One region of the Lysinibacillus sp. NPDC092081 genome, then DNA from elsewhere that is predicted to be linked to it. Evidence: predicted binding sites of a transcription regulator. Region 1 holds the regulator's gene; the other holds the start of a gene.

Evidence for each region. Region 1 encodes LexA, which represses DNA repair genes until DNA is damaged. Its sites were predicted from a motif close to CGAACATATGTTCG; they were not measured.
Region 2: a site for LexA is predicted at 14,407-14,420, ahead of ACIQLB_RS00175 (RpnC/YadD family protein). Genes of this name have one in related genera too.

What each region holds. Positions count from the first base shown of each region.
Region 1 covers NZ_JBIVRU010000001.1:546,709-563,306, forward strand. The annotation lists gene ACIQLB_RS02860 (hypothetical protein) at 1-343, shown strand, start outside; gene ACIQLB_RS02865 (lmo0954 family membrane protein) at 832-1,185, shown strand; gene ACIQLB_RS02870 (PspA/IM30 family protein) at 1,201-1,839, shown strand; gene liaF (cell wall-active antibiotics response protein LiaF) at 1,942-2,634, shown strand; gene ACIQLB_RS02880 (sensor histidine kinase) at 2,631-3,668, shown strand; gene ACIQLB_RS02885 (response regulator transcription factor) at 3,643-4,275, shown strand; gene ACIQLB_RS02890 (HAD family hydrolase) at 4,369-5,028, opposite strand; gene ACIQLB_RS02895 (hypothetical protein) at 5,042-5,353, opposite strand; gene ACIQLB_RS02900 (serine hydrolase domain-containing protein) at 5,350-5,979, opposite strand; gene ACIQLB_RS02905 (hypothetical protein) at 6,144-6,491, shown strand; gene tkt (transketolase) at 6,520-8,514, opposite strand; gene ACIQLB_RS02915 (DUF896 domain-containing protein) at 8,641-8,883, opposite strand; gene ACIQLB_RS02920 (GNAT family N-acetyltransferase) at 9,093-9,605, shown strand; gene ACIQLB_RS02925 (DJ-1/PfpI family protein) at 9,671-10,210, shown strand; gene ACIQLB_RS02930 (YneB family resolvase-like protein) at 10,519-11,187, opposite strand; gene yneA (cell division suppressor protein YneA) at 11,184-11,498, opposite strand; gene lexA (transcriptional repressor LexA) at 11,663-12,280, shown strand; gene ACIQLB_RS02945 (gamma-glutamyl-gamma-aminobutyrate hydrolase family protein) at 12,447-13,169, opposite strand; gene ACIQLB_RS02950 (prepilin peptidase) at 13,269-14,021, opposite strand; gene ACIQLB_RS02955 (hypothetical protein) at 14,137-14,334, opposite strand; gene ACIQLB_RS02960 (DUF2339 domain-containing protein) at 14,527-16,598, opposite strand, start outside.
Region 2 covers NZ_JBIVRU010000001.1:20,710-37,307, forward strand. The annotation lists gene ACIQLB_RS00100 (anion permease) at 194-1,618, opposite strand; gene ACIQLB_RS00105 (HD domain-containing protein) at 2,175-2,789, opposite strand; gene ACIQLB_RS00110 (RpnC/YadD family protein) at 3,692-3,919, opposite strand; gene ACIQLB_RS00115 (Rpn family recombination-promoting nuclease/putative transposase) at 4,023-4,433, opposite strand; gene ACIQLB_RS00120 (formate--tetrahydrofolate ligase) at 4,534-6,213, opposite strand; gene ACIQLB_RS00125 (cold-shock protein) at 6,427-6,627, shown strand; gene ACIQLB_RS00130 (VOC family protein) at 6,721-7,506, opposite strand; gene ACIQLB_RS00135 (flavin reductase family protein) at 7,711-8,199, shown strand; gene ACIQLB_RS00140 (YezD family protein) at 8,452-8,607, opposite strand; gene ACIQLB_RS00145 (phosphopantothenoylcysteine decarboxylase domain-containing protein) at 8,968-9,642, opposite strand; gene ACIQLB_RS00150 (LysR family transcriptional regulator) at 9,745-10,620, opposite strand; gene ACIQLB_RS00155 (DMT family transporter) at 10,755-11,654, shown strand; gene ACIQLB_RS00160 (general stress protein) at 11,816-12,163, opposite strand; gene ACIQLB_RS00165 (Dps family protein) at 12,381-12,824, opposite strand; gene ACIQLB_RS00170 (hypothetical protein) at 13,100-13,282, opposite strand; gene ACIQLB_RS00175 (RpnC/YadD family protein) at 13,424-14,362, opposite strand; gene pepF (oligoendopeptidase F) at 14,532-16,346, shown strand; gene ACIQLB_RS00185 (SEC-C domain-containing protein) at 16,575-16,598, shown strand, end outside.

The DNA.
Region 1 (16,598 bases):
AGAATCTATAAAGTTGATAAAAAAAGATGAAAAGCCTATTACATACGAGGAAGATGGTATAAAATATGAATTCTTTGGTGCGGACCCATTAAAGTCATCAGGGATATATGGTGAGTCAGATGTTGGAGAATTGAAAAATATAAAAGATTTAGAAATAGATGGTGATGGTAAAATTGTGCTTAAATTAGTATTAGGAGAAGAGGTAAATGAAGACAGTGAACGAAGAATAAAAATTAGTTTTAGTATCAACGGAAAAGAATATGAAAAAATTGTTGAATGGAAAACCCTAGAACAAGTAACTACGGTGTCAAAAAACAACTCAGTTATACCCTACAAACAATAATACAATGGTAATAAACGGTCATACGTTAGATGTGCCAAATGATAAATTTGATTTTAAAAATCAATGATACTGGCCCTTTTCTTCAAATAACGATCTTCCACGATTGTGGAAGAAGCGTCTCTGTTCTTATTAAACTAACGGGGTGCTTTAGTTAAATATTCGATTTACGAAATATCAAACATAAAAACAGAGTTGATTCTACACATTTTGTAGATTAACTCTGTTTTTATGTTTTAACAGCAACAATCTTTTAGAAAACAGCCTTGGTTTATTATCCTTATAAATCAAAAGTGCTGAAATTATTAAAAATGGTGGTATTAGCAAGTTAAAGGAAATCATATACTTTGCGTTTTTATCAATTTGAGCTTCTTCTATAGTGCTTAGAATACTCTCAGCCTCAAGACCTAGAGTAAAATCAATTCCCAGTCCGTTTTAGCAAAGCTTTCTAATAGGTAATATAAAGGTATCAACGAAAGGAGCTAAAACATATGAGAAAATTCTTTCTACTAATCGGAGGCTTTATCGCAGGATGTGTTGCACTTGCTTTAACCGGACCGCTTGTAGGTCTACTATTTTCTGGATTGTTTGTAGCACTCGGTATGCACTTCTACACTGCGAGTAAATCGACATTCGGCAAAATTCTATGGGTTACAGTGGGTCTGATTGGAGTTCTATCAGCAGTATCTAATATCCCTGCAATGGTTGGTTTAGCAGCAATCGCTGTCATCTATGTTATCTATAAAAAATGGAATGGCGAAGATGTAAAAATCCCAACGATTGAAGCTAAAGAAGAAGATCCGTTTACAAACTTTGAAAAAGAATGGTCTAACTTAACAAAATAAAGGGAGCGAATTTAAATGAACTTATTTAAACGTTTTAAATATACAATTGAGGCTGATTTACATCATGCATTTGATAAGAAAGAACAAAAAAATCCAATTGCGATGTTAAATCAATACATTCGTGAGGCAGAAAAACAAACAGAGCAGACTGGTAAATTATTAGAGCGTCAAGGTCAATTAAAGGAAAAACTAGAGCAAGAATTTAAGCAAAATGCAGATTTACTAGCTAAACGTGAGGCTCAACTTAAATTAGCTACTACTAGTGGAGAGCAAGATTTAATCGATTTTGCCTCTGACGAAGTAGCTGCTTATACAGCACGTAACAATACATTGCAAGCTAGTATTGAGGCAAGTACACGTGAATACTTCGAGCTTGAACGCAAATTTGAAACGATGAAACACAAAATTAAAGATATGAAAGTGCGTCAATTACAGCTTATGGGTAAAGAAAACGTCACACGCGCTCACCATCAAATGGACGGAATGATTGCTAAAAATAATAAAACAAACTTTGAAGATTTAGAATCCTATATCGATAAGCTTGCTTACCAAATCGACAAAGATCATGAAGTTACATCTTTCGAGTCTCGTCTTGCACAGCTAGAAAAAAATGTCACAGAAGATAACGCACCACTGCTAATTGAAAACAAATAACATGTTATAATGAAAGAAATGCGCCATGTTTAGAGGCGCATTCTTTCACGTTTTGAAATAGAGGGACCCATTCCCTCTCTTATACTCTTAGTAGAAAGAAGGGTGACCCTCTTGCAAAATTTCACAACTAATAAGCTCACATTTTGGGTACTATGCTTCTTTTTACTCGTTTTTGTGGAGCTCACAATTTTTAATAACGGTGGCGCCTTTTGTCTTTTGATTGGGGTAGGACTTCTTTATTTAAGTTTCTCGAAAAAAAAGCGTTTCTTTAAATGGACAGGAATTTTCTTTATCTCGATTGCACTCTTTACGATGTGGAGTTTACGCTTATTTATCGTCATCATTCTTTTATATATGCTCTATCAATACTTACAAAGAGAAAATGCAACCAAAGTTGTTGGTGTGGAGCTTTTCGAAAAGCTTCCCGCTACAAAGAATGAAATATTCGGTACATTGTCTGCACCAGTGGAAGCTTATAAATGGCAAGATGTCCAAATACAGCGACTTGTAGGCGACATTACGATTGATACAACACAAACAATTTTACCTGCCGGCACAAGTATTATTACGATTCGACAAGGGATTGGTAAGGTACAAATTAATATCCCATATGAAATTCCATTCCGTTTACACTATACGACCTTATTTGGTGAATTAAAGTGCCTAAATGTTGGTCCACAACGTATACTCAATGAAAGTGTAAGTTTCTCAGATGGAAACCCTGAGGATGCAAAGCGTACTCTTGTAATACATGTTGCAACATGGCTTGGGGATTTGGAGGTGCTACGTAAATGATAGCCTTTATCTCAAGAATATTTACCTTACTTTTTATTTTGATGAGCGCTGCATTCGGTCTCCTTGTCGTTGTTTGGGGAGAGCCAAACGAAAAAACATGGGAGCCCTTATGGCAACAGAATTATAATAATATCCCACTCGGTGGTTTTATTGTCGTCATTCTTTTTGCGCTTAGTTTACTGATTGCAAGCTGGATTAGTATGACTGCCCGTGCAAGAGAGGCTCAGGCAACCCGCATCGTAAAACAGCTAGTTGAACCTGATTTTGTATTACCTAAAAAACAGCCTTTACCAAAACCTTTGAAAAAAGCTTTAGTTCAAACAAGTGAGTTAATTGATACTCAACGAAAAAGCTTACAGCGCTTATCCAATGAACGTGCAGAAGCTAATGATAAAATTATTCAAGAACGCATAATTGCTGAGCGTCAACGTCTTGCTCGTGAGCTCCATGATTCTGTATCACAGCAATTATTCGCAGCTTCTATGTTACTATCCGCATTAACCGAAACCGATGAAAATGCTACAAGCTTAAAGCAGGTTGAAAAGGTTGTGCAACAGGCACAGCTTGAAATGCGCGCATTATTATTACATTTACGTCCAGTAGCTCTGCACAATAAAACACTTGCACAAGGGCTTGAGGAGCTAATTATTGAGCTGCAGCAAAAAGTATTTTTTCATATTGAATATGAGCTTGAAGAAATGTCATTATCCAAAGCGGAGGAGGACCATTTATTCCGTATTGCACAGGAAGCGTTATCGAATACGCTACGCCATGCAAAAGCTAGCGATGTTGAATTACTGCTCGTTGCCCGCGATGATTTAGCCATTTTACGTATTCAGGATAATGGCCTCGGCTTTGATGTCGAAGCCGATAAATCTACTTCTTATGGACTGCAAAATATTGCTGAACGCGCTGTAGAGATAGGCTGTACGTACAAAATTGTATCTGTGCCTGGAGAAGGTACAATTGTAGAGGTTAAAGTTCCGCTACAAAAGGAGGTTGAAGTGAATGATTCAAGTGTTAATAGTGGATGACCACGAAATGGTGCGTATCGGTGTTTCTGCCTATTTGTCAGCACAACCAGATATCACCGTTGTAGGTGAAGCTGAAAATGGTAAAGAGGCAGTGGAACGTGCTCTTGAGCTGCGTCCAGACATTATTTTAATGGATAATGTAATGCCAGTCATGACAGGAGCTGAGGCAACAGCTGAAATTTTAGCTGCATGGCCAGAAGCAAAAATTATGATGGTGACAAGTTTTTTAGATGATGACAAAGTTTATCCTGCATTAGAGGCTGGTGCAGTCAGCTATATTTTAAAAACATCTAATGCGAAGCAAATCGCTGATGCCATTCGTAAAACAATGGGCGGCGAAACTGTTTTAGAGCCAGAAGTAACATCAAAAATGATGCATCGCATGCGTCACGGCAATAGTACCCCACTGTATGAGCAACTTACCGAACGTGAAATGGAAGTATTATTGCTAATGGCTAAAGGCAAGGCAAATCAGGAAATCGCCGACGATTTATACATTGCATTAAAAACTGTAAAAACTCATGTCAGCAACATTCTAGCAAAGCTCGATGTTCAAGATCGCACACAAGCAGTTGTCTACGCCTTTCAAAACGGGCTTGCGAAGTAATTTTTTCTTGGGTCATTTGATTTATCAGTGATTATAGCTGTTTTCACAAAAAAAATACGAAACTGCATTGGTAGAAATGCAGTTTCGTATTTTTTAACCTAATCTAATCAGAAGTTCTTGAAGCTCATTTACACTGTTAACTATGTATGTTGCTTGCGCATCCGTTAATTCTTCAAGTGAGCCATAGCCATAAGTAACACCGATGGAATCCATTTGATTTTCATGTGCCCCAACAATATCGTATTTACGATCTCCAATCATTATAAATTGATCGATATTTACTCCACTAAAATGTTCACGTGCAAATGTGATGACTTCCCCTTTTGCTGAACGTGTACCATCTAAATTGCTACCTGCGACAAAGTCAAAAAAATGTTCAAGGTTGAAATGTTGCAAAATTTGTTCTGCAAATACAGTTGGTTTAGATGTCGCAATTGCTAATATGTATCCCTGATGCTTTAAATTGGCTAACAAAGCTGGAATGTTTTCGTACAGTTTATTCTCAAACATCCCTTTTTCAGTAAATCGTTCCCGGTAATCGTTAATAGCTTGCTCAATTTGCATATCATTAAATCTATAAATTTCCCGAAAAGATACTTGTAATGGTGGCCCTATAAAGCTTTCAAGTTCATCTAAATTACTTACTTCGATACGAGCCTTTTGTAATGCATATTGAACTGATTTCGTTATGCCAATTTTAGGATCAGATAATGTGCCATCTAAATCAAATAAAACTACACGATACTTTTTCATAACTAGCTCTCCTTTAAACTATTGATTGATATACGGTTGAACCAAAATCATGAATATCCTTAATGTAATCAAACCCTTCAGGTGAACCAAAGCTGTTAAATCCACGGACTGCCACAATATTTTCTTTTGGAATTACCAATAAAGCAACACTTGTATAACCAAGTAGTTGAAAGCTTCCTTGTGGTACTATTGGGCTTAACTCAGTAATTCCTTCACTCTGTTGTGGCTGAACAAACCAGAAAAAGCCGTTAGTTGGCAAGCTCTTTGGTTTAGTATTCGGGGATTGTATTGTCGTTAATAACTGTATGATTTCTTCTGGTATCATTTGTTTTCCATGTAACCTCCCTTTATCAAGATGCGCCTGCCATCACATTTATCACTTTCATACCAAAATGGACTATCATTATGTATTACATCTATATGTTGTTCGTTTTTTTCACTAAACCAATTCGTTTCAGTTAAAGACAATGTCTGAAATACTTGCTCATCCACAATTTCAGCAATTGTTTTTCCTGTGACTTTAAAAATGATTTTGGCAAGTAGTTCTACATTAATATCTCGATATGCCCAGTTATAGCCTGCTTTGAATTCCTTTATTACTTTTTCGTTTTGCCGACGTAAACCGTGAGTATGTGTTAGAAGATGTCTAATCGACACATTTGCATAGACTTTTTCATCTTTTAAATAATCACTTAGTCTATCATCTATTGAGACTATATAGTTATGATAAATCGCATATGCTACAGCAAATCCTACATAGGTTTTGCGAACTGAAGCGAGATGAAAAAGAGTATGTGGATCTACCTTCTTCGCGTCTTGTTGTTGTCCTTGCACACCAAAATATTCTTCTAGTATGGTGTGACCATGTTTATTAATAATAACTCCGCCACCTGTACAATCTAATTGTGAGAAAGTTCCCTTTACTTGAGTAAGTATAGTTTGTAGCTTCATTTAAATACCCCTTTTGCGATCATCCATCCTTTGATGGCTAAAATATTCTAAAAGCTCATACTATCATTGTATATCAAATGGGAAATAATACTAACAAAAGTCTCTATACACCCACCAGAAACCTTTTATTACCAAAATCGTTAATGTTTTTAAGGAGGTGTCATATGGATACTCGATTCACTTATAAGCATTTCGTCAATGATAATGTGTTTTCACTACTGGATCCGATTTTTGAAGTTACCCTACTTTTTGCTGTTTTACTACTCATTATTGTGATTATAAAAAAAGTATCTATTTGGTTTTGTTTACTTTTTGCAGGCCTCTCTGTCATTGTCACAGGTCAACTGCTTTGGTTTAGTGGCATTATTGCAGATGAGCTAAATTTAGGAGGAAGTACCAAGGGCTTTTTCTGTTTTGTCGTTATGCTTCTAATTCATTGTGCAGCTATTTGGATTTCTTTAGTGAAGTCCTCTAAACATGAAAAAATACCGCAGTACTCAGAGGAGATTTAACCTACTGAGTATTGCGGTATTTTATTAATTATAGCGCTTTTACCTTCGCTACAACATTTTCTACTGTGAAGCCGTATTTTTCCATTACTATTTCACCTGGAGCAGAAGCGCCGAACTTGTCAATTGCAAGAACGTCCCCATCAAAACCAGTGTATTTATGCCAGCCGAATGATGAGCCCATTTCGATTGCAAGACGTTTTGTTACAGCTTTTGGAAGAACAGATTCTTTGTAAGCTGCGTCTTGTTTTTCGAAGCGATCCATAGATGGCATTGAAACAACTGCTACATCCATACCATCAGCTTTTAGAGCTTTTTGTGCTTCGATTGCAAGTGAAACCTCAGAACCTGTTGCAATTAAAATGGCATCTGCCACTTCTTTTGTAGCAGGAGACACTGTATAAGCACCTTTAGTAACACCTTCACGTACTGTATCAATAGATGCGTCAAGTACAGGTAAGTTTTGACGAGATAATACTAAAACTGTTGGTGTTTTTTCAGATGCTACTGCTAGCTCCCATGCAACTGCTGATTCATTTGCATCAGCTGGACGAACAACAGATAAGTTTGGCATTGCACGTAAAGATGAAAGATGCTCGATTGGTTCATGTGTCGGACCATCTTCCCCTACAGCGATTGAGTCATGTGTAAATACATAAGTAACAGGAAGACCCATTAATGCAGAAAGACGTACCGCTGGACGAACATAATCAGAGAATACGAAGAATGTACCACCGAATACGTTAAGACCACCGTGAAGTGCCATACCGTTCATAGCTGCACCCATAGCAAATTCACGTACACCAAACCAAATATTACGGCCAGCATAATCGTCTGCAGAGAAATCTCCAGCATCTTTCATCGTAGTTTTATTTGACCCAGCAAGGTCAGCTGAACCACCGAAGAATGATGGTGTTTTCTTCGCAATGGCATTAATTGCATCTCCAGAAGAAGAACGAGTAGCTACTGATTTACCTGCTTCATAAACTGGTAATTCTGAAGCGAAATCCTCTGGTAATTGACCATTCATAGCATTTTCAAATTGTACTGCTAATTCTGGGAACTCTTGCTTATATGCTTCAAACTTAGCATTCCAAGCTTCTTCAGGTTGTGCCCCTTGAACTTTAGCAGCTGCTGCGAATGTATCATATGCTTCAGCAGGAATTTGGAATGGCTCGTGTGCCCATTCATAAGCTGCTTTTGTTAAAACGACCTCTTCTTGACCAAGTGGTGCACCGTGAGAAGCAGCTTTACCTGATTTGTTTGGTGAACCAAAACCGATAACAGTTTTCACTTCGATAAGTGTTGGTTTGCCAGTTGATTTTTTAGCTTCTTCGATACCTGTGTTAATTGCTTCAACATCTGTACCATCCGCAACTTTTAAATAGTTCCAGCCATAAGATTCAAAACGCTTTTGGACATTTTCTGAGAATGATTTTTCTAAATCACCATCTAAAGAAATATCGTTTGAATCGTATAAAACGATTAACTTTTCAAGTTTTAAGTGACCAGCTAATGAGATAGCTTCAGCTGCTACACCTTCCATTAAATCGCCATCGCCACAAAGTGCAAATGTATAGTGATCAACGATGTCATGTCCTGGTTTATTGTAAGTAGCTGCTAAATGGCGTTCAGCCATTGCCATACCAACTGTCATAGCAATACCTTGACCTAGAGGACCTGTCGTTGCCTCTACCCCAACAGTATGACCATATTCAGGATGTCCTGGAGTTAATGAATCCCATTGACGGAAGTTTTGAATTTCTTCCATTGGTAAGCCGTAGCCCCCAAGGTGAAGTAGGCTGTATAAAAGCATAGAGCCATGACCTGCAGAAAGTACAAAACGATCGCGGTTATACCATTTTGGATTAGCCGGATTATGGCGAAGTTGTTTTGTCCAAAGCGTATAAGCCATTGGCGCAGCCCCCATCGGTAAACCTGGGTGACCTGAGTTTGCTTTTTCAATTGCATCGATTGACAAAGTTCGGATAGCATTAATCGCTAGTTGATCCGCATGTTGAGTCATTATTTTGTGACATCCTTTCTCGTCCTATATATTGTTCTTATACAGTTTAGTCAACATTGCTTCAGAAAACAATATTTTTGTTATACTATTAACGTTTTGTTACATACTTTATAGAAATGTGTCACATTAATTTAGAAATTTATTTTTTTTCGCTTGTTTAGCTTGTTTAACTTTTTCTGGTGTTACATCATTTCCTTCAGCATCTACCACTTTTACGTTTTCAATTGTATCACGCATCGTTGCTCTAAATGTATCTAGATACTCCTTACGAAGCGCTGTTCGTTCCTTAGCTTCTGCCTCGGTTAATGTACCACTTTTAGACTTAGCAGAAAGTTCATTGATTCGGTTAATTTTTTCTTTTGATAACATAGTTACACACCTTTCAATACATATCTTAATGAATATGGTATGCAAAGTATAGCATGTTTCCCCTTAAAATGCAGTTATACCAACCTTTCTAGTACCCTTAATTTTTTGAAATAAATACCATAAATTACATGACTTTAGGAAAATACAAGTGTATAACTAATTTATAGGGTTCCAAAACTATAATCGATTTATGCTTGGAGGAATATAAATTGTTTATCAAAACGAAAAGACTATTAATAAGAGAATTTGAAATTCAAGATTGGCAAGCAGTCTATGAATATACTTCAAACCCTACTGTAATGGAGTATATTCCCGAGGGCGTTTTTAATGAGGAAGAAGCAAAAAAATTTGTTTCAGAAAATAGCGGTGAAAAAGCAAAATACTTCCCTATTATTTTACTAAGCGAAAATATTGTTATTGGTCATATTACTTTCCATCAATATTTTGGGGACCATACGTATGAGATTGGCTGGGTATTGAATCCGAACTATTACAATAATGGATATGCCTCTGAAGCAGCAAGGGCTGTACTGGACTACGGATTTAAAGAAATGAAACTTCATAGAATTATTGCAACATGCCAGCCAGAAAATATCCCATCCTATCGAGTGATGGAGAAAATCGGCATGAGACGCGAGGGTTATTTTAAAAAGTGCATCCCAAATGGAGATGAGTGGTGGGACGAATACTACTATGCTGTTTTAGATGAGGAATGGGCATAAGATACTTTCACTAGATTGCTATGTCGAGTTCTAAATCTTCGTTTTAAAATAGATGGGAGAATGATATGAAAAAGACCGCTATATTATTGTATTCCCAATTTAGTGAATATGAGTTGAGCGTAGCATTATCTATATTAATGCAAGGAAATAAACCCACTATTACTGTTGGGTTAAACGATGAAAAAATTAAAGGGGAATCTGGGTTATCTTGTATAGCCGATACACAAATAAGTGAAGTTAATCTTGACGAAATCGATAGCTTGTTGCTACCAGGGTGTATGGATATAGCGTTACTAATAAATGAGCAAGAATTAATTGATTTTATTAGGAATGCGAATGCCAAAGGAGTAATCATTGCAAGTATCTCTAGCTCTCCATCTCTTTTAGCGAAAGCTGAAGTATTAAAGAACAAAAAATATACTGTAGGATTATCACCGGAAGGTATAAATAAGTTAGGCTTCTTTGATCTTAGTCATTTCTCTGAAGACCTAGTTGTACAAGATGGCAACATAATCACTGCAAGAGGTAGAGGTTTTATACAATTTGGCATTACTTTTGGAAAAGCCCTGCATCTCTCTTTTGATGAGAATTGGTACAGAGAATAACAAAATTGCGCTAATTAATATGAAACCTTAGTTACAGTAATAGATGATATAAATGTTTTTCAACATTATAGAGAATTTATGAGGAAGAGAGGTAGAAATCGCTACTTCTCTTATTTTTTTTTGGCTACTGGATATAGTTCACTCTTAATCAAACATGGTAAATGGATTTTAGTGATTCATTCTATTCGTCGATTGGGTTCTATCCGTCACTTCGGGAGCTTACCATCACTTCTTGGTCTTTCGTCTCCATCTAGAACCTTTAAAAATTAAAAAATCAGCGGGACGACATACTCCCACTGATTAAAACGTCACTTTATTTGCCCGCTTCCCTCTTGATGTTCCCGATATCTCCTATGGACAGTGGCTTTGCTTACATCAAAGCCTAGACCTCTAAGAGTCATGGCGATTTCCTCAAAGGTGAAGCCTCGATTACGTAGCTTTACAATTTCTTCTACAGGTACATCTTTACGTTCTTGACCGTTTGGATTTCCACGATTGGATAAATTTTTTTCAGGACGATAGCCATTTTCAACTGCACGACGCATGCCACGGCGTATTTTAGCATTATGGATTCTGCGCTGGTACTCCTCTACAATTGCTAAAATTTCTAGAAGCATCGTATCCATTTCATTTAATTGTAAAGGTCCCTCGTCTCGCATAGAAAAAACATCCGTTTCAGTTTTCTGCAATAGATGCAACACTGCCATTCGAGCATTTCCACGTCCTAAGCGTGTTTCATCCTGCACGAATAATGCTTCTATTTCTTTTTCTTTAATGAAATCGAGCATTTCTAATAATCCTTCACGTTCCACATCATAGCCGCTATGCTTATCCTTAAAAACAAGCTTCACTTCGTAGCCCTGTTCTTTAGCATAGCGCATCAACTCCTCTTGCTGACGTTCTAACGAGGAACTTTGTGTCTCTTTTTCTGTACTCACACGGCAATAGACAACAGCCGATTGTTGATTATTAATCATTTTACATTTCTCGCAATTTCAATTGAATTTATAGGGTTGGGTTGGTCACCCACTACTGGAATCACTAGAGATTTACCTGCAATAATTTGTATGTTCGATAATTCATTTTCTGTTTTCACAAGCTTAATCCATTCATCCGTTTTCATTTTACCACGGTATTGATCGGCTAACGACCATAAGCTATCACCATGTGCGATTTCAATTTCTGTGTACGTTACATCGCCTGGGTCTGTTATAAAAAGGTATGCTGCAAAAAGTAGACAAGCTCCTAATAAAGTTGTAATATGTGGATTTTTCTTTAACCAGTTCATGTTTAAAACCCCTTTTCAAGAATGTTTGTTCGGAATATATGTTCTTATAATAATGCGAACAAACGTTTTTGTCAAACACTTTTCGAACCTATGTTTGCTTAAGTGTTCGCATTCTGTTATACTACTAATAAGTAGAATGATTAGAAAAAAAGAGGTGAGCAATCATGAAAAAAGTTTCGAAAAGACAAGAGGCCATATTAGAGTTCATTAAAGAAGAAGTGCGCGCAAAGGGGTATCCACCTTCTGTACGTGAGATTGGTGAAGCAGTTGGACTTGCTTCAAGCTCCACAGTTCATGGACATTTATCTCGTTTAGAGCAAAAAGGCTTGATTCGACGCGATCCAACTAAACCACGTGCCATTGAAATTCTAGAGCCAGAGGATTCTATTCAAAAGCAACATGTTATACATGTCCCACTTGTTGGGAAGGTTACTGCAGGTTCTCCGATAACGGCTATTGAAAATATCGATGAATATTTCCCACTACCAGATACTTATGGTACTAGTGAAGATCAATTATTTATGCTAGAAATTATGGGTGAATCAATGATTGAAGCTGGTATTTTAGACGGAGATTTAGTTATTGTTAAACAAAAAGCAACAGCTGATAATGGTGATATTGTCGTAGCAATGACTGAAGAAGATGAAGCTACTGTAAAGCGTTTCTTCAAGGAAAAAAATCATTTCCGTTTACAACCTGAAAACTCAACAATGGAGCCAATTATCGTAGACCAAGTTTCTATTTTGGGGCAAGTTGTAGGTCTATATCGTCGTGTACATTAAAAGTATCTCAATATTAAAATATAAAAAGAGGATTTTATGTTCACGTAAGAGCATATACCTCTTTTTCTTATCTTTTCCACTTTATTCACTAAAAAAGAACCCACTTTAAAATGGATTCTTATACTTAGCACTTGCCCTTGATAAAAAAATCTATGCTTATAAAATTTTATGCCTCTACCTTAAATTTCAAACTTGCCTTTACAAATGCAGTAAATAGTTTCTTTGATACTTCATCTCCTGCAATAGCTAACTCCTCAGGATGCCACTGTACTGCTAGACAAAATGGTAAATCTTCGTGTACTACCGCTTCAACGATACCATCACTTGATTTTGCTACCACTTCCAATTTTTCTGCTACTACGTTTATTGCCTGATGATGAAATGAATTCACAGCAATTTTTTCTTCCTCAATAATCGTTTTTAATAATGTATCAGGTGTTAGATTAACATGATGTGTAGTAACGCCTCGTGCCGCTTGTTGCATGTGCTTTATTAATTTTCGACTATGGTACTCGCTTTCAATATCCTGATAGACTGTGCCTCCAAACGCAACATTCAGTATTTGAAGCCCTCGGCAAATTCCGAGAATCGGCATTTGCCGAATATAAGCCGCTTTAATTAATGCAAGCTCTACTGTATCTCTTTCAGGATGAACCTTCCCTAATTTTGGTGTAGGTTCTGCATCAAAGAGGAATGGATGTACATCATAGCCACCCGATAGTAATAATCCGTCCGTCAACGATAAAATTTGTGCTACATCCTCTTCAACTCCAAGCGGAATTATAAGTGGAACACCCCCAGCATCAATTATACTTTTGCTATAAGCAGCATTTAATCTTGAGGACAAATCATCCTCCGCAAAAGCCGTTATACCGATAATTGGTTTCATCTTATCCCCTCCATGATCTACCAGATTCTCTCATTAACTACTTGTAAAAGCACGCTTGGTGAAGACTATTAATCATTGAAGGACTCCTCCACTGATTAATTACCAAAACCCGAGATACCAATCCATCAACGCATCCCCATAGAGATAGATGATAATAGCTGCTAGAGCAATAGAAGGTCCGAATGGTATAGGCGTTTTTCTTCCCTGCCTGCGTACCTTTAATACAACTATGCCAACAATCATGCCAATCACTGCCGCTACAAATAGCGTCAGAATTGTATGTATTGTCCCGAGTACGAGACCAAGTAAAAAGAATAATTTAATATCGCCTCCACCCATTCCACCTCTTGATAGAACAGCTATACAATATAATATGCCAAAGCCTACGACAGCACCAACTATACTGTCCCACCACGGAGACAAAGGAGATATCACGCGTCCTAAAACTAGTAATGGCAAAAAGAATAGTAGTACCTTATCGGGAATAAGCATATAAGCAAAATCCGATACAACAATAATGACTAATAATGAAATTAATAATAGCGCTACAAAAAACTCTGCACTAAAGCCTAATTTCCAATAAGAAAAAGCAAATAATACGCCTGTTATAAGTTCCATCAATGGATAAATCCAAGAAATTTTTTGCCCACAACTACGGCATTTTCCTCCTAAAAATACATAAGACAAAACAGGCATCAAATCAAGCGCCGTCAACTGTCTCTTGCAAGAAGTGCAATGCGAGGGTGGACGCACAATGGACTCCTTCAAAGGAACACGTAAGCCAACTACATTAAAAAATGAGCCAAGAACGAGCCCAACAATTAAAACTGTAATTGTATAAGCAATTTCCATTTTTATGTCCTCCTATACTAATAGATGCCCATACATTTGAAGTATGGCGCAAATCAATGATACTTGTGCTTGTACAAAGAACTCCTTTCCGATTCCGTGACATCCATCGGAGACTTTATGAGCTTTCTTTCGCATCCACTTCTTCTAATTCAGGTGTTAATATATAGTAATATAGCGTAAATAAAGCAAAAAATTTAAAATCAATTCCTAATTTAATAGTTGCCGAATAATGTGGTATTTCTTTAAACCTATCGTTAGAACCTTCTTCCTTTTGGTTTCCAATGTATGGTTTCGCTTTCCGATTTAAATTCATTTCACCTCAGTTTCTGAACTGAAGTCTGATATTGGTTTCTATTAAAATTTGCTAATCAAGGATAAAGAAAGTCTTTCATTGGAGGCCTTCCTTTATATTATCAAAAAAATCAACATGTAACTTAACAGAGCAAATCAATAAAGAGTTATTTAGAGTACCGTATTTGTAATGATACTCTAAATAACTCTTTTTTTATTTCCGCAACAACCTACCCGACAACAGCAACCCTATCCCACCGATCGTGATAAACAAGACTGCTCGTATTAATAAGTCTAGCGCTGACAAATCAAAGAATATAAGCTTAATAAACGCAATGACTAAGATGACAAAACCCGTCATGCGTACTGTTCGTAAGTTGCGTACGGTGCTAATCCATAGTGCAATACTCGCTGTTAGGAATAATGTAATCGTTGAGAAGGCAATGCTTAGCTTCCAATCAAGCAAACTGTTGTAGGTAAGCTGGGATATGAGTCCCCAAACAGATATCAATGTAAGCACAACGCCTGCACTTACAATCGGGTCCAAGAGTTTCTCTATTTGCTCTTGATAGATTTGACAAATGCGCCCATTCATCAGTAAATCAATCACAATTGCTACGATAACAGCGATATATATTATTCTCGTTACTATATTTAACCACTCGACACCTTGCATATTGTACGGAATAACTTCAAGCATTAGTGTGAAGAGAATGAAAAATACACTAAGGACTGGCGTTAATGCACGCCCTTTATATTTTGTTGGTACTAAAAGTGATCCAGCAAAAAGTAAAGCAAGGATGATACACATCAGATGTGGAATATTACCAACACCTGCAAAGAACGTTCCATCCAGCTTTCCGATATAGGCTAAAAAATAGCCAGTCGTGATAACTGCTAAAAAATCAATCACATATAGATCCTGCATTAACTTTTCAAATACAGTCAGTTTCTCTTTTGGATGTCTTGCGTATAGATAAATAATCAGGAGATATATTCCCGGCATGATCAAGCTAGCATGATCTATGCTGACAAGTGGTGTTGGCTCATGAATTATAAAGCTTAACGCGAGTGTAATCATCAATGAAAATGAGCTGACAACCTTCATCATACTAATTCGTAAACGTAAACTCATCATAACGCCTGCAAAGGTGATGAATGGGATGAGCAAATGATCCACTTTCTCTGGAAAATTCATAACTAGTAGCGTATTACATAGTGTAATAAATGCGAGTGTTACAGCACTATCAAATGCCTCCTGCCATTTTTGCTTATAGCCATAACCCGCTAAAGCTGCGAACAAGCAAACTAATATGAGTAAGAGTGCTTCGCTATATTCAATTGGACTAATAATAAAGTTCAAGAGCAATAAACTAAAGACTCCTAGGCTAAATTGAAGCCCAACATGAATATATTTCAATTTAGACTCTGCATTATATAAACGGCACCAACTCGTGTAAAAAATAGTTAGAACAACTAGGAAACCTATTGCAAAAACAACTCGATTGTCATGGTTCATAAACGCTATAATGCTGACAGCTAGCTCTGAGAAAAAGGTTGCTATATAGAGAGCTAATTTCTGCTGGTGTTGTTGAATGACAAATTGCAGCATCGTAAACAGGACAACCACATAGATTAAAATAATAATCGGACTAAAATCCATATATTCTAGTAAATAAGGTAGTAATAATGAAGTAAACGCTACAAATATTGTTAGTACTTCGTTTTTCTTTAAATAACTAATAGCAATACCATAACCGATATAAATGACGGCAATAACAAGTGCCATCGTTAAACCGATGATTTCATACAATATCGCACTAGCGGCTGTTGTTAATATTCCAACAATAAATGCCCCACCGTATAAAGAAATTGTGATGGCTGAGGATCCTATTTTTTTATGCTCCAACACATAAGCTATTGCAACTAAGGCAATCGATAATGCGTAGGCGAGGATGATTTTAACCTCATTCGATAAATAGCCATAATCACTCACAAGCTTAAGACCCCAAAGCACCCCCATCACTAAAATTACCATAAATAATTTTGGAAGTGCCCACATAATACGCTCTTCCAACGTTCGCTGTGGCTCCATCTTTTTTTCTGAAGCTGTTATTGTTGGCTTTGGTTTTAGGTTTTGCGCTGGTTTTGGCGTAGATTGTTCAATAATGGATTTTCTAGGGCTCAATGTACTTGTTTTTTCAACAGATTCCTGACGCTTTAAGCCCACTAATTCCTGCCGTAAATCCATCATTTCCTGCTCGAGCTTGGCAACCCTCCGCTCCA
Region 2 (16,598 bases), 530 kb from region 1:
TTTTAATATGTAGTTTATTATTGCTATCCATTTTTATCATAACACCAAACGACAGGTAAACAAAGGACAACAAACTCTTCTTACCTATCTAAAAAAACCTCCTCCATTAATTGCAAAAATGAAGAAGAGTTAAAAATCACAAAAAAATATCCGGATAGAAAATATTTCTATCCGGATACAGAAGCTAATTATTTCACCAATAGCCAAGAAGCTTCCACCATAGTCCTCCTACTATAACAAAAATCAGGATGGTAACAATGGAAACTACAAATCCAACTGTCCACCATTTCTTTTGGTCAATATAACCTGCACCAAAGAAGACCGGTGCTGGACCAGAACCATAATGAGTAGTGGCGCCAAATAAATTACTAAATGCCGCTAATAATATAGCTGCCAACATAGCAGGTGCTCCTGCTTGCAGCATAACAGATAAAAATGCTGCATACATCGCACTAATATGAGCAGTGGAACTCGCAAAGAAATAATGAGAATAGAAATAGACTAATGCTAATATTAACACAGCCCATATCCAACTATATCCAGATACAAGTCCACCCACTTCATTACTAAACCATGGAATCAACCCTAGTTTGTTCATAAAAGATGCCATCATAAATAATGTTGCAAACCAGATTAGTGTATCCCATGCGCCTTCTTCCTTCTTAATATCTGCCCATGTTAATACATCTAACAATAAAAGCAATGAAAGACCAATAAGTGCTGCTGTAGTGGCACTAATCCCTAAGTAGTCTCCGCCAATCCATAACGACAACACAGCAACAAATACTACGATCATTCGTTTTTCAGAACTTTTCAGTGGACCAAATTCATCCAGTTTCTGTTTAGCGATTGCTGCTGCCTCAGGTGTTTCCTTGATTTCAGGTGGATAAATTTTATAAATAACATAAGGAACAACAATTAAAGCTGTTAACCCAGGAACAATCATGGCTACTGCCCAACCAAACCAAGTAATAGTTACGCCAGCTGAATCACTAGCTAGTTTAACAATTAAAGGATTTGCTGCCATGGCTGTCATAAACATAGCAGACGTTATTAAATTCCCTTGAAAGCCTACCTTTAAAAGAAAGGCACCCATCTTACGCTCTGTTCCGTCTTCTGGTTTAGATCCGAAAGTATGAGATAGTGACTGGATGATTGGAAATATAACACCACCAGCACGAGCTGTATTACTAGGAATAGCTGGCGCTAATATTAGGTCACTAGCTAGTAAAGAGTAAGACAGACTCAAGGTTTTTTTCCCAAAAAGACGAACAAATACATAGGCAATTCGTTCTCCTAATCCCGTTTTAATAAATCCACGAGAAATAAAGAAGGCAATAACAATTAGCCAAATCGTTGAATTGCCAAAACCGCTTAATGTCTCTTCAATGGTTAATGTATTCGTTATGGCAATCATAGCCATAGCAATAAAGGATATAGCTCCCATTGGCAATGGTTTCGTTATAAATCCTATAATTGTCGCAACAAAAATAGCAAACAGATGCCACGCTTTTTCCTCTACTCCTGAAGGTACTGGACAAAACCAGATAGCTACGCCAACAGCAAGGGTAATAAAGAAAGGAACCCATTTGACTGCGCTTTTTGCTTCTTCTTTCATGATGTTAAGACTCCTTTGACGGTTACCCCAATGTATTTAAAAGGAGATTTCTCCCACGATCTAATATGTGAATGAAAAATAGACCTAATTCTAGATCCCCCTTGTCGAAAAAACATAAATAATTATATATGCTTTATGTAATGGATGAAAAGAGTTTTGGTTCATTTCTTTTAAAAAAATGAATAAAAATTAGAAATATCGCCCTTTTTTATATTAATTTTCTTGTTAGAAATTTTCGGCAATATCAAATCCATCGAATTTAGCATGTGCCAGATCCACTGAAAAGATACTCATTTCGTTTAAATTAGCTTCAATGCGAGAATCAATCCCTCAAATTTCATACTGTAAAAAAAGTGAAATCACCCGGTAATAAAGTAGAGGTATGGTTTCACAGTGATAATACAATTGCAGACTCATATCCTGCTCTAGCGGCAGAAAAAAATTGAAGTAAAAAAAACTTACCTGATTTTTTATTCACTCTCCTTCCGAAGTAAATGAATCAAAAAATCCGTTGTCTATTGAAATAGACAGCGGATTTTTTTAATAGCGTGAGGAATTACTTACCTATTTCATTTTGTAATTGCTCTAAAAACTGTACCATAAATTGATGGCGTTCTTCAGCCATTTGCTTGCCCTTTTCTGTAATCATTAAATCCTTCAGCAATAATAACTTCTCATAAAAATGTGTAACTGAGGATGTATTTTTACGACGATACTCCTCCTCTGTCATATCCGTACGTGCATCCTCTTCCTTATCATAAAGCTTTCGACCTTTAGCTCCACCAAAAGCAAATGTGCGTGCAATACCGATTGCCCCAATCGCATCTAAGCGATCTGCATCTCGCACTATTTTTGCTTCGATAGAAGTTGCTTCTAGCTCATTGCCACCATTAAACGATACTTGTGCGATGCAATCTCGAATATGCTGCTTTTTCTCTTCGCTTAAAGACAGCTCGGCAATTAGCTTACTTTCTTGTTCCTTGCTATCGGTATACTTTTTATCACTTACATCATGCAAAAGAACAGCAATTTTCACGACTTCTGCATCGGCTTCCGGCTCTGTAAATAATATCGATAATGCATTTTGATAAACACGTTCAATGTGTTGAAAATCATGACTAGCATCAAATTGCTCATAAATATCTCGTACTTTGTTCATTAAATTGTTCATATTCTTTGTTCAGTCCCTTCATACTTTATTATACTGTATTGCTTAGAATAGTTAGTAGTTATGAATCTCTTGGCTCAACAAAAAGACAACACGGAAAGTTGTTTTCAATTGACTAATTTTTCAGAATATTGTAAGATAAATATACAGAACAACTAGTTTTGTTCTGTAAGCTCACTATTTCAGTGGTGTACAAGAACTATGTTTTGACAAATTTAACAACTTCAGCGGGATTACAATTGAATATTGTGTTGAAGATGACGTGCTTATAGAGTATAGCAATCATCTAAAAAAAAAATAAAAGTGAACACTTTCCCTTAGAAATTCTTTGTTTTAACCCGCATAGTGAATGTACATGACGAAATGAGTGAACAAACAATTAGCCTGTTTTCACGACCAAGAAGGCTTTGACCAAATGTCGCAAACGTGTGATATCTTTATCATTAATTGATGTTACCTTCTTCTATTCATGATCTTGAATATGTGTGAACGTAACTCCTCCCATTAGTGGCAAATAGTACACCAATTTCTTGCCAACATATGCGAAAAGCTGAATCATCAGAGTCGTGCTAACAAAACTAGGGAATACTTTTTTAGGCAAAATTTTTTTCGAATTTCATTTATGCCGTAAATGAAGTATTAAGTTATGAAGGAAGTAGGAACGATAGTTATGTTATGTAATACCCACCCGCTGAAGAAACAATAAAAGCTGCCCATCTTATTTATAATAGATGAAGGCAGCTTTTATTGTTTCTTCAATTTCCATTTTAAAGACATATATCTCCTATCTCCTAACTCCCTTTTCCCTGCTTCATGTTTTTCCCCATTCCCTTCTAAGACAAACCTAAGGAAAAAAATTATTCTGGACACGGGAGATTTTAGAGACATGACTAACCTTGTTAACCTTATGGTTGTTTATCATCATGATTTTGAATTAGTCTTTCTTTGATTTCTTCAATACGCTCCGTAGATAAGCCTGTTATTTTACAAATAAAATCAATATCCATATCATTCACTAAAAGTTTGTTAGCGGTTTCTTCTTTTTCTTCTATTTTACCTTCCCTTTTCCCTTCTTTCCTTCCTTTTTCTATCCCTTTTTCTATCCCTTTTTCTATCCCTTGTTGCTCTGCCATATGCTTTATATCCTCTAACTTTCCCTCTTCATCAAGGATATACTTTAAGCGAGATTGATAGGCAATAACATCTTCCTGTGATAAACTTAGCTCTTCTCAAACATTAAACTAGTTCCTCCAATTCACGATAAATTTTATCATAGACCTTATTCTTTCGTGCATCGACCATTCCTAACAACAATAACCAGCGTGCTAAAATATCATCCAGTGGCTTAAGAACTCCCCTCTGCCATTGTTCAAGGAATTTATTCATTTCAATAAAGTGCACTTCCAAAGCATCATCTTGTATAACTAATCGCTTTAATGTTTTATCCTCATATAATCGGAAGGTACTGTGATAATATGCACTTTGAGGAAACACCGTGAAATTACATATATTAATGGTAATCGTCGGTAGCAGTTTATGATACCCCATACCCTTTTGTAATTGTGGTGTATAAAGTTGAGCCCAGTAAAATAATGTACGCTTAAACATATCGTGCTGATTAGACAATTGAATTTCAATATTAATCATTTGCTGATCCTACGTTTTCACAACAATATCTAATCTTGAAAAAGCTGCCCTTTATAACTTAAAGGAACAGCTTTGTATGTTGTATTTATTTTTTTCTTTTCTAGAACAATCCTACCGCACGTCCTTCATTATCAACACCCATACGTAAAGCAGCAGGTGCTTTTGGTAAACCTGGCATTGTCATAATATCCCCAGTTAAGCAAACTAGGAAGCCTGCACCAAGCTTAGGAATGACTTCACGAATAGTGATTGTAAATCCTTCTGGACGTCCTAACAGTTTCGGTTGGTCCGATAATGAGTATTGCGTTTTGGCCATACAAATCGGTAGTACATTCCAGCCAAATTTTTCGATTTGGGCAATTTGCTTCTTCGCTTGATCGGTAAATTGCACATCTTTCCCACCATAAACTTTTTGCACAATTGTACGTACTTTTTCCTCAATAGATTCAGTTACATCATATAAAGGTGAGAAATTGTTTTCTTCATTAAGAACAGCTAGCACTTGTTCAGCTAAGCCTAGACCACCTTTTCCGCCTTCCTCCCAAACGTTCGTACGAGCAATGCGAACATGCTTTTCTTGACACCAATCTAATACGGCAGTAAGTTCAGCCTCTGTATCTGTAATAAAGCGATTAAGCGCAATAATTGGCTCTACACCAAATGTACGAATCGTCTCGACATGCTTCTCTAAGTTTTCAATTCCTTGTAAAAGCGCCTCTACATTTTCGCCAACTAATTCTGTTTTCTCTACACCGCCATGCATTTTTAATGCACGAATAGTAGCTACGATCACAACTGCACTTGGCTTAAAGCCGGCTTTACGCGCTTTAATGTTCATGAATTTTTCAGCGCCTAAATCTGAACCAAAGCCCGCTTCTGTCACAACAATATCGGCTAGTTTACGTGCTGTTTGCGTCGCCATAATCGAGTTACAGCCATGTGCGATGTTGGCAAATGGTCCACCGTGAATAATGGCAGGTGTCCCCTCAAGTGTTTGCACTAAGTTTGGTTTAAAGGCATCTTTTAATAATAATGTTAAGGCACCTTCAACTTGAAGATCACGCACGAATACAGGCTCACGCTCAAATGTATAGCCAATTACGATACTTGCTATACGTTCACGTAAATCTTCAATACTTGTAGCTAAACAGAAAACTGCCATAATTTCTGATGCAACGGTAATGTCAAAGCCGTCCTCACGTGGCATCCCTTGAACAGGACCACCGAGACCCACAACAACTTTACGAAGGGCGCGATCATTTAAATCCATTACACGCTTCCAAATAATACGGCGAGGATCAATGTTTAAAGCATTTCCTTGGTGGATATGATTATCAATAAAGGCTGATAATGCATTATTCGCAGTCGTAATCGCGTGAAGGTCACCAGTAAAATGCAAGTTAATATCCTCCATCGGTACAACCTGTGCGTATCCACCACCTGTTGCTCCACCTTTCACACCCATCACAGGGCCGAGTGATGGCTCACGTAAAGCCACAACAACATTTTTATTCAATTGATGCAGTGCATCAGCAAGGCCAACCGTTACAGTTGATTTCCCTTCACCTGCTGGAGTTGGACTAATGGCTGTAACTAATACAACTTTTGCGTCCTCACCATGTGCTGTTATTTTTAATGGATCAATTTTTGCTTTGTAGCGACCATACTGCTCAAGAGCATCCTCTGGAATGCCTGCAGCTTTCGCTATTTCTGTAATAGGCTTCATAACCGCTTGACTAGCGATTTCTAGATCTGTTAAAGGTTGATTTTTCGTTGTCATTTGGCATCCTACTTTCAATATTAATAAGTCCATTATAGACTTTATTGTGAAATAAATCATAGTTAGTTATACAAGCATTTCGACAATCAATTGACAACTTTGCTCAATTCATGTATGTTCTTAATGAAAATGCATTTTTTCACATTTTCGCAGGTTATGTCACGACTTAATTGATTTTATTCTACATTTCAAGCGCATGGGAGGCGAATGCTTATGCAACAGGGAATCGTAAAGTGGTTCAATAATGAAAAAGGTTATGGCTTTATTGAATGTGATGATGGAGAAGATGTATTTGTACATTTTACGGGAATCCAAGAGGAAGGCTTCCGTACACTTGAAGAAGGTCAAAAGGTATCATTTGATGTAGTGGAAGGTAATCGAGGACCACAGGCGTCAAATGTTGTTAAATTTTAATCACAAGGGAGCTGTTCGTTGGATGAACGGCTCCTTTTTTTTCAAATGCTCTTAATTGTATTAGCGTTGCTTTATCATCTAAATACGCTAACTTCAGCGATTGATCCAATAAAATGCTCCTGGAAAAACTAGCGTTTCCTTCGTTCTGTCAGTATCCGTAAGTGTAACCCCAATCGGCCCTTCATTTAAATGGCCTAGCGTCATAGTAGCTGCCGCGACTTCGTCATAAAAATCTAGACGTATATTTGGTAACTGTAAGGAAATAAACTGTTCTTGTTGTTCAGGCTCTGGTAGTTGTAATACTTCCCTCCACAAATTCACAGTAGCTTGCACATCTTTTACATAAAATTGTACAGATTCCATCGCTATTGATTGATTCGTATCAATAGCTCCATTTGCTTTTATTTGTGCAATACGTTCCTCATCTGTATCAGCCCACTCAATCAAAAATGGAAAATCAATTACCTGCTCTGGCTTGCCAAAATGCAATAGCTTCCATTCGACTACGGAGCCATCCGGTCTAGTACGACTACAAGCATCAGGTCCATAAACATCAAAGCCAAGTGCACGTAAACGTTGTGCCTCTTCCTCGATTTTTTTTGTACGTAATGCAATTCTTGAAAAACCATAGCGCTCGTTAGCACTTTTAAACGTATAATGTAGGGAATAAGGTAGTTTCACTGCATTTTCAAATAAATTACGATCATAAATGGCTATTTGCTCAATATAGTTTAATCCAAAATAGCTTAACGTATTGTATGTCCCCCACATTGTATGTTGACCACCGTTAACTGTAAGGATATTACGTTTATTTAAGAAAACCTTTGTATTCTCTGGCGATTGAACTTGATGAACTAGATGGTCAAAATATAAAGTCATGACTAAACCTCCTTTTTTCCTCTATTATATACTTTACCTGTTAGTTTTGTTGGTTTAAAATAAAATTAAGAATATTATAATTATTGAGAAGTTGCTATTTTATGATATCTATTTTAAAATGCTCGGCAACGAAATGATTTCGATGCCGATGGTTCATCAAAAGAAGATTTTTCATTTCCGCAAATCAATGAAGAGGTGATTAGAATGACAGACAAAGTAGCTGCTTTTAAACTTGCATTAGGTAATTATCCAACAGGTGTTACAATTGTCACTGCTTGTAATGACGTAAATGAACCTATTGGCTTAACTGTCAATTCCTTTACGTCAGTTTCCATAGATCCACTCCTTATTTTATGGTCGCTCGATAAAAAATCACAGCTGCATCCATATTTTACTGCAGCTCAGAAGTTTGCTGTTAATATTTTAGCGAGCAATCAAGAACACTTATGTACGCTATTTTCAAGTAAAATTCCCGATCGTTTCGCCCAGGCTAAATGGTCAACCTCTGCTTTAGGTCTACCAGTTTTGCATGATACTGCAGCCATTTTGCAATGCAAAATATCTCAGCAAATTGATGCTGGAGATCATACGATATTTATTGGGCAGGTCCTAGAAATTGATGATTCACAGAAGGAGCCCTTACTGTATCATCGCAGACATATTGGTGAAATCCCAAAAAGTTTTTATGAATAGGCTATTGCAAGGAAAATATACGCAAAAACAGGGTGATTCATCGTAATCATCCTGTTTTTTGTCGTATTCTCCAGCCCTTTATCGAAATATTAAGTTTGGTTGATGAAAAGTAATTCTAGGAGTAATATAATGAAAAGCACCTTCAAAATCACTATTAAGAATAGCCCACTTAGCAGTACCTAAACAAAAAAATGTCCACAAGGAAATAATTTCTGTGGCCTCCAAACATCCGTTCAACTATCGTCATATCGGTTACTTTTTCTGTGGAAATCTTTGCTTTTCAAGTCTGTTAATTTGCACAATGACACCATCTTGAATCGTAACGTGTACTTCTCCAAATTCCAAATTTTGAATTGCCTTTGCAATTGCCTCTAGTTTTTTGTCATCTACCTTTACCTGTTGAGTCATCCGATACACACCTTCTTTTACCATATTTTTTGTACAAAAGAGACCAACACGTCAATCATAGCTCTCTTATCTCTTAGGTAGCTCTATTAGACTTGACCTACACTATTTGTTATCGAAGCTTCATTTTGGACCAAGTCCTGCACCTCTTTAGATAAGAGTATTACGTTTCTTGGAAATAATTCTATAATTCAGAAAACCTATTGTCAATATAAATATTATAAAACCTAGCTGAATACTATGTAATTGAGAAAAAGGAAGTATTTTTTCGTTTATTTTTTTTTGCCAATAAGTATCACCAGTCTTCATAGTACAAAAAAACAAAAACTGTGTAGAAATATTTACCTCTACACAGTTTTTGTTTTAATCATTTTGTAAAACATCCATTAATGCTTTCGCTGTCTTTTGCTTGCCCATAATCTTTAGCGGTTCGCCTTGAGCCGGTACAATCCAGTGTGGCTCATCCCCACCATATAAAGACTGTGAGCTATTAGCTACCATAAATTGAGCGTTGGCCGATTCCATTCGTAGACGTGCACGGGACAGTAAAAATTCCTCATCATCTGTTGCCTCAAGTTTAAAGCCCACTAAAGTAACTTTCGACTGCCACCCTTTTATTTGACCTAAAATTTTAGGTGCCTTTTTAAAGTGAATGATAGGTGGCTCATCAGATGGCATTTTACCTGCTTCCTCCATTAAGTTCCCACATTGGTCATACACTTTGTCAATGAGCCAATCAGAACCTGCAGCTGCCATAATAACGATATCCACCTGTTCTTCCTGAATAGCATGTCTAACTTTCTCGCCTAAATCTTCAATGCCTTCAAATCGAATGGTACGCATTTTATCTTTATTCGTCGGAAGCTGTGCGAAATAACCATGCATATACAATACGTTTGCCCCAGCCTCTAGTGCCGCTTCAGCTAAATAACAGCCCATCGACCCTTTCGATAAATTCGTATGCCCACGCACACGATCCCATTTTTCAAGTGTTCCCCCACTTGTAATGAGTACGGTCTTACCTCGTAATGTCCCCATACACTCACCTTTTTTCTTGAAAATATACAAATACTATTTTAACGTAATGCTATGTGATGCTTCAATGTTGTTTTTATAGAGCATGTTGCTCTCCAAAAAAAATCATTTCATATTTTGTTCTTTTAACCAGGAGCTTAATATCTCCGCAAATTTCTTCGTTACTGGTGATGCTTGGTGTTTCATAGCTAATCCAATTGTGCGATAGCCACCTTGTTTTAAAGGTATGGCTTTTATCGTAGGTGGCAAGTTATTTATCACTAATTTTGGTAAAATACTAATTCCAAGCTGGTGAGAAATCATCGAAATAATCCCTACCTCTTCCGATAATTCAAAGCGAATATTTGGCTTCACGTGATATTGCTCTAACAGTACTTTCACATCATTTGTCCCTTTATATGAAGTCATGATAAATGGCAAATCTTCTAGTTCAACAATATCAATTTCTGCTTTATCATAAAGCGGACTTTTATCGGAGACAATACACAGCAATGGATCCTGCTGTAGTTCAGTATACCGAAATTGCTTAGACTTTTGACCATTTAGAAATCCTGCATCAACCTCTCCACTTAATAGCCATTGTTCAATTTCATAATAATCTCCCTCACGTAATTCAACTTGAATACCAGGAAATTGATTGTCCATAATACGAACAATTTCAGGCATCCAGTTTGAAGAAATACTTGAAATTACACCGATTCGCACTTTCCCACGAGTAACACCAAGTATATGTGCTGCTTCTTGCTCTAACAGTTCCTCTGCATCGAGGACATGTCTCATTGCCCTTAGCATTGTATCTCCTTCACTCGTTAACGTGACACCTGCTCGACTTCTGTGAATGAGTGCAAAGCCGAACTCCTTTTCTAAACTTGAAACAGCATGACTTACAGCAGATTGGGTTAACCCTAATGCATCTGCTGCTTTTGTAAAGCTAGCTACCTCAGCCACTTTATTCAAAATCTCATATTTGACTAAACTCATTGGCTTGTCCTCTATATACATGAATTTTTTTAATACTAATTATTATAAACATTCGTTTTACTAATCACAATACAAGATATATAGTAAATTTTAGTATGAAAACTGTTTTAGTACACAGAATGTAGGTGAGCATAATGAGTGTCCAAGGAAAAGCAAATTTATTAATGGTTATAGTGACAATGTTTTGGGGATTATCTTATACCTTTATGGTCATGGGGCTTGAAACATTGGCGGTTTATAATGTGGTGGCATTGCGTTGTATCATCGCATTTTTCGCAGCAGGTATCATCTTTTATAAACGCATGATTAAGGTCAATGCTAAAACTTTAAAATATGCAGCTATTCAAGGGTTTCTACTATTCATTGTGTTCGTTCTAAGCTTATATGGACTAGCAACAACATCGGTATCAAATGCTGGATTTATTTTAAGTCTAACAGTTGTCTTAGTACCTATTTTCAGCAGTTTTATTGAAAAGAAACTACCTTCAAGAGCAGTTAGCTTTGCGATTGTTTGCACAATGATCGGGATTACAGTGTTAACTGTTCATGGCTCACTTACCTTTCAAAAAGGGGATATTCTAGTAGCCATCGCTGCACTATGTTATTCGATTTACTTACTGTTAAACAGTACATTTACACGGAGCGTTGAATCAATTTCCTATGGCATTTACCAGCTCGGTTTTGCTGGACTTTATGCACTCGTTTTAACATTAATTTTCGAAACACCATCACTTCCAAATTCAACGACTTCTTGGATTGCTATTATAGGACTCGGTGTCATTTGCAGTGCATTTTGCTTCGTAGGTCAAACTGTTGCACAACAGTTTACTTCTGCTACACATACAGGACTAATATTTTCCTTAGAACCCATTTTTGCAGCGATGTTTGCCATGATGTTTATCGGGGAAGGAATAACAATAAAATTAATTATAGGTGGTAGCTTTATTCTATTGGGTAACCTTGTTGCTCAATTAGAGCATCTCCATGTATTACGCTTTATTAAAAAACATGAACATGAAAAAGCTGTACATTAAACAGCTTTGAGTCCTCCCTATGCAAAAAACAGAGTGATGCACGTGCACTCACTCTGTTTATTCTAAATATATATTTTACTTCTGCATTTAAACGCTCACGTATTTTTTGAGAGGAAAATCTCCATCTAACACGTGAATCAAGACGACTAGCAATCATCTGATTATGTTGTCTTAGATGCAATTGACTGCTCAGTCAATAATACAATAACACCTTGTTCTACGAGATGGGCATAGTAAGCTGTTTGTCCTTCTGTAAGATCAAATCGCTTTATTCCCTCTGTTACAGCCGATTCACCGGTAAACCATGATTTAAAATGATCCATCCAATTCCCTACCTCATGTGTTTTTACATTATGATCCCATTTTACATCCTCAAAATGGCTCGGATCCTTTGCTATAACGTGAATGTCCTCTATTTGATATGCTTCTAATCGCATACTGTCTAAAATATGAAGCATTTCTTCCCTTGTATGGGCCACTTCAATTTCCGGATTTTGTTCATTCTTCATGTTCAATTCCTCCTAATCTATGGCTTACTAGATATCTACCCTACCTATTTATAAATAAAACCTATTTTGTCCGTTCTTTATCGAACTGTAATATATGTTGTCTCTTTGCGATACATGTTCACGAATTGAAACAATGGTTATATAGTTTTATGAAACGTCAAAAAAATAGACAATGGGAGCTCACTAAGAGCTCCCATTGTCTATCATTTACTTGCGGTTATTTGTGACCAAGGAAGGCTTTCAACATCCATGTATGCTTTTCAAGGGACTGGTACATAGCATTTAGTAAATCCTCTGTTCGATCGTCCCCTTCTTCTGCCGAAAGTTCCATTGTTGAATTTAAAGCTTTCATAAGTTTTTGGAAATCAGCAATGGTTGTAGCCACCATTTCCTCTGTAGTCTCATTCCCTGTCGCTTCCTCTATACAGGATAGCTCAAGATGTTCTTTTAATGTAGCCACTGGTTTTCCATCTTTCGAAAGAATACGCTCTGCAATTTCATCTAAATTTAACGTTGTTTCATTATATAATTCTTCAAATTTTGCATGTAGTGTAAAAAAGGCATTTCCCGTAACATACCAATGATAATTGTGCAATTTCGTATAAAGTACAGACCATGTAGCGACAAGCTTATTCAATTGTTTATTTAAGTTTTGTGTCATTATTTCTCCTCCAATGTGCCAGTCATTCTAGCCATTAGTATGCGTTGCAAAGTATGCTGACTATACACACATTTTTCTCATTGACACAAACAATTTTTAAGGACATTTGTAAATACAAACCAAAACATTTTCCACTATAAAGACATTCCTTAAAAACAAATGAATTCCATCAATCGGATGTTAAAAACTTCCAACAAACCTAATGCGGGATTATCATTTTTATCTTTCGACACAATTAGTCTATTTCCGTTTCTTTCGAATTTCCTTTATATTATTCACTGGAAGATTTGAAACCTCAGCAATCCATTCGTCCTCAGCACCTTTTCAATCAAACCAGTGATTATCTGTTTCATGCCTTTCTCAAAGCCTTCCTTGAAACCTTGCTCAAATCCTTCCAGTCTCTCTAAATCCAAAACTCCAACAAGTGTCGGTGGTAAATCTTCTTTATTTAGATGCAAAATTTCTTCCTCCTCTCTAATTTAATCTTTCATTTCTCTTACAAGCTGTTTAGACATAGTACTTGATAGTTTTAATAAGTAATCTATGATGTAAAGCAACGCACTTACTTCTGTTCGTTCAACATTCTAAATACTTTTTAATTATTTAAGTTCCTTACGAATTTCTTTTATCTTTGTCACTGGAAGCTTTGAAACTTCAGCAATCCACTCATCGTCAGCACCCGTTTCAATCAAACCACTGATTATTTGTTTAATGGTTTGTTCAATTCCTTCCTGCCTTTCTAATTCCAAAACTCCAGCAAGTGTCGGTGGTAAATCTTCTTTAGATAGATGCAAAATTTCTTCCTCCCCTTTAATTTCGTCTTTTACATCTCTTATAAGCTGCTCAGACATAGATTTTGGTAGGTTTAATAAATAATCAATGAAGTAAAGAAGCGCACGTATTTCTGTTCGTTCAACATTACTTAATAACCATACTTCGCTTAGTAATACTCTTTTGTAAGCGCTCCGAAGACTCATTTTGTTTTTTGTCTGATACAAATAAATAGATGCTAGGATAGCCTTACTAAACAGCTTCGGTGATTTTTTTAATTCTTCTTCATCAAAATCTGACACGACAAACTTGTTAAAAGTATACATTATTTCTGTACCAAAATATTTTTCATGATACTGATTCGTGCTTTTTGTACTCTTATTTGTAAAGATAGCAATAGCCACAATCTTTTTACCATAGCGATCACTGATACGATAGAAATACTCAAACATACGCTTTGCAAAATGCACTTCATCTACAGCTTGTATTTCTGTATGGACAAGGATCCATTGCTCTTTACCACTTTTCAGATGAACCTTCGCAATTTGATCAGCTACTTTGCGCCCTTGACGATGTTCAATAATTTCTTTGAAAAGCTCCTGCTGTAAAAGCTCAACTTGCTTTGAAAAATCCACTTCAGCATGTAAGTCTGGCAAAAAGAACAACAAAAAATCTTCAAACAAATCCGCAATTAACTTCTTCCATAGATTATCTTGATTTACGTGACTAAGCTTATACACATCTGGTTTCTCCCAAACTAACTGCATTATAATTACATCCCCCCTTTACCTTAAATCCATTATAGCTAACACGAACATAGGTTTCTACATCATTGTTATATTTTTACGAACATTAAAACTATTCTCTATAATCATTTCACTTTCCGAAATAGTTTCGTTATAATGAAATCACTTACTTAAAAAGGGGTGTTAATTAATGGAGGTATTGCCATTACGAAAAGATGTACCAGTGAAGCAAACATGGGATTTAACAGATTTACTTGAAAATGACGCGGATTTTGAGCCTGAATTAGCGAAGCTTGTGGAAGATGCAAAAAATTTCGAACGCACGTATCAAGGTACAATTACGGATGCCCAAAAGGTAATTGATGTTTTAACAGCTTATGAAGCACTATATGAAAGCATAATTCCTATTGGTACTTATGCAAGCTTAAATAATCAAGCTGATCATACAGATAATGAAGCCCAAATGCGTGCTGCAAAATATGGTACGGCAGTCGGAAAAATAAGTAGTACATTTTCTTTCGTACGGAGTGAATTGCTAGCTCTAGATGAGTCTATTTTAGAGGAAGCTGCTACATTGAGCCCTAATTATAAAGTCTATTTAGAGGAATTATTAAAACAAAAGCCTCATCAGCTGCATCCAGAGGTAGAAAAAGCACTAGCTGCATTTAGCTCTACTTTTTATGCACCATATGAAACGTATAACACGACAAAGCTTGTAGATATGCATTTTGGAGAGTTTGAGGCCAATGGCGAAAAACATCCACTTAGTTTTGTATTATACGAAAATGACTGGGAGTTTGACGCTGATACAAAAGTACGCCATGCTGCATTCCAAGCATTTACGAATAAATTACGCGATTATCAACACACCACTGCGAAAATCTATAACACACATATTCAACAGGAAAAAACAATGGCGGATTTACGTGGCTTTGACTCTATCATTGATTACTTACTTTTTGATCAGGATGTTGATCGATCACTTTATAATCGTCAAATAGATCTTATTACAAAAGAGCTTGCACCTCATATGCGCCGTTACGCAAAGCTTATTCAACAAGCAAATGGCATTGAAAAAATGACATTTGCTGATTTAAAGATCGCCCTTGATCCAGACTATGATCCGAAATTAACAATAGCTGAAGCAAAAGAATATGTTGAAAAAGCATTAGACGTTATGGGTGAGGATTACAAAGAGATGATCGAAAAGGCGTTTAACGAACGCTGGATTGACTATGCACCAAACAAAGGAAAATCGACTGGGGCATTCTGTTCAAGTCCATATGGTAGTCATCCGTATATTTTAATGTCTTGGAATGAACGTATGAATGAGGTATTCACTTTAATTCATGAGCTTGGGCACGCAGGGCATTTTGCGAATGCACATGCCCATCAATCTTATTTTAACAGTCGTCCTTCTTTATACTTCATCGAGGCACCGTCGACAATGAATGAAATGCTGCTAGCCAATTATTTATTAACCCATAACGATGATCTTCGCTTCAAACGTTGGGTAATTTCAAATATTGTGTCCAAAACGTATTATCATAACTTCGTCACACACTTACTAGAGGCAGCTTATCAACGAAAAGTGTATGAATTAATCGACGCTGGAGAAGCTGTGAATGCTACCGTTTTAAATCAATTAAAACGCTCAGTATTAGAAGATTTCTGGGGTGACACTGTCGATATTACTGAGGGAGCCGAGCTAACTTGGATGCGTCAACCACACTATTATATGGGCCTATATCCATACACATATAGCGCTGGCTTAACAATTTCGACACAAGTATCCAAGCGGATCTTAAAAGAAGGTAAGACGGCTGTAGATGAATGGTTAGCAGTCCTGCAAGCTGGAGGTACGAAATCACCTGTAGAGCTAGCTCAAATGGCGGGTGTCGATGTTACAACAGACCAGCCGCTTCGAGATACGATTGCTTACATTGGTCACCTTATAGAAGAGCTTGAACGATTAACGACAGAAATGGAAGCTATCAAAGGCTAAACATTGCGAGAACCATCTATGCTATTTCTAAAGCGTAGATGGTTTTCTTTTTTTAGTTCTAAGCTGGTAATTTAGTACATATACTAGAATCAGGGCGTCCATCCACATTTTTTGATATTTCTAAATAGACTATCATTTTCCTTCGTACAAATGTACCGTTATTATTAAATGTAAGCAATTTATTTAGCAATATTCGACTAACAATTTTCAAAGGAAGTGTTTCTAATTATGGTAAAACGTAATGATCCATGC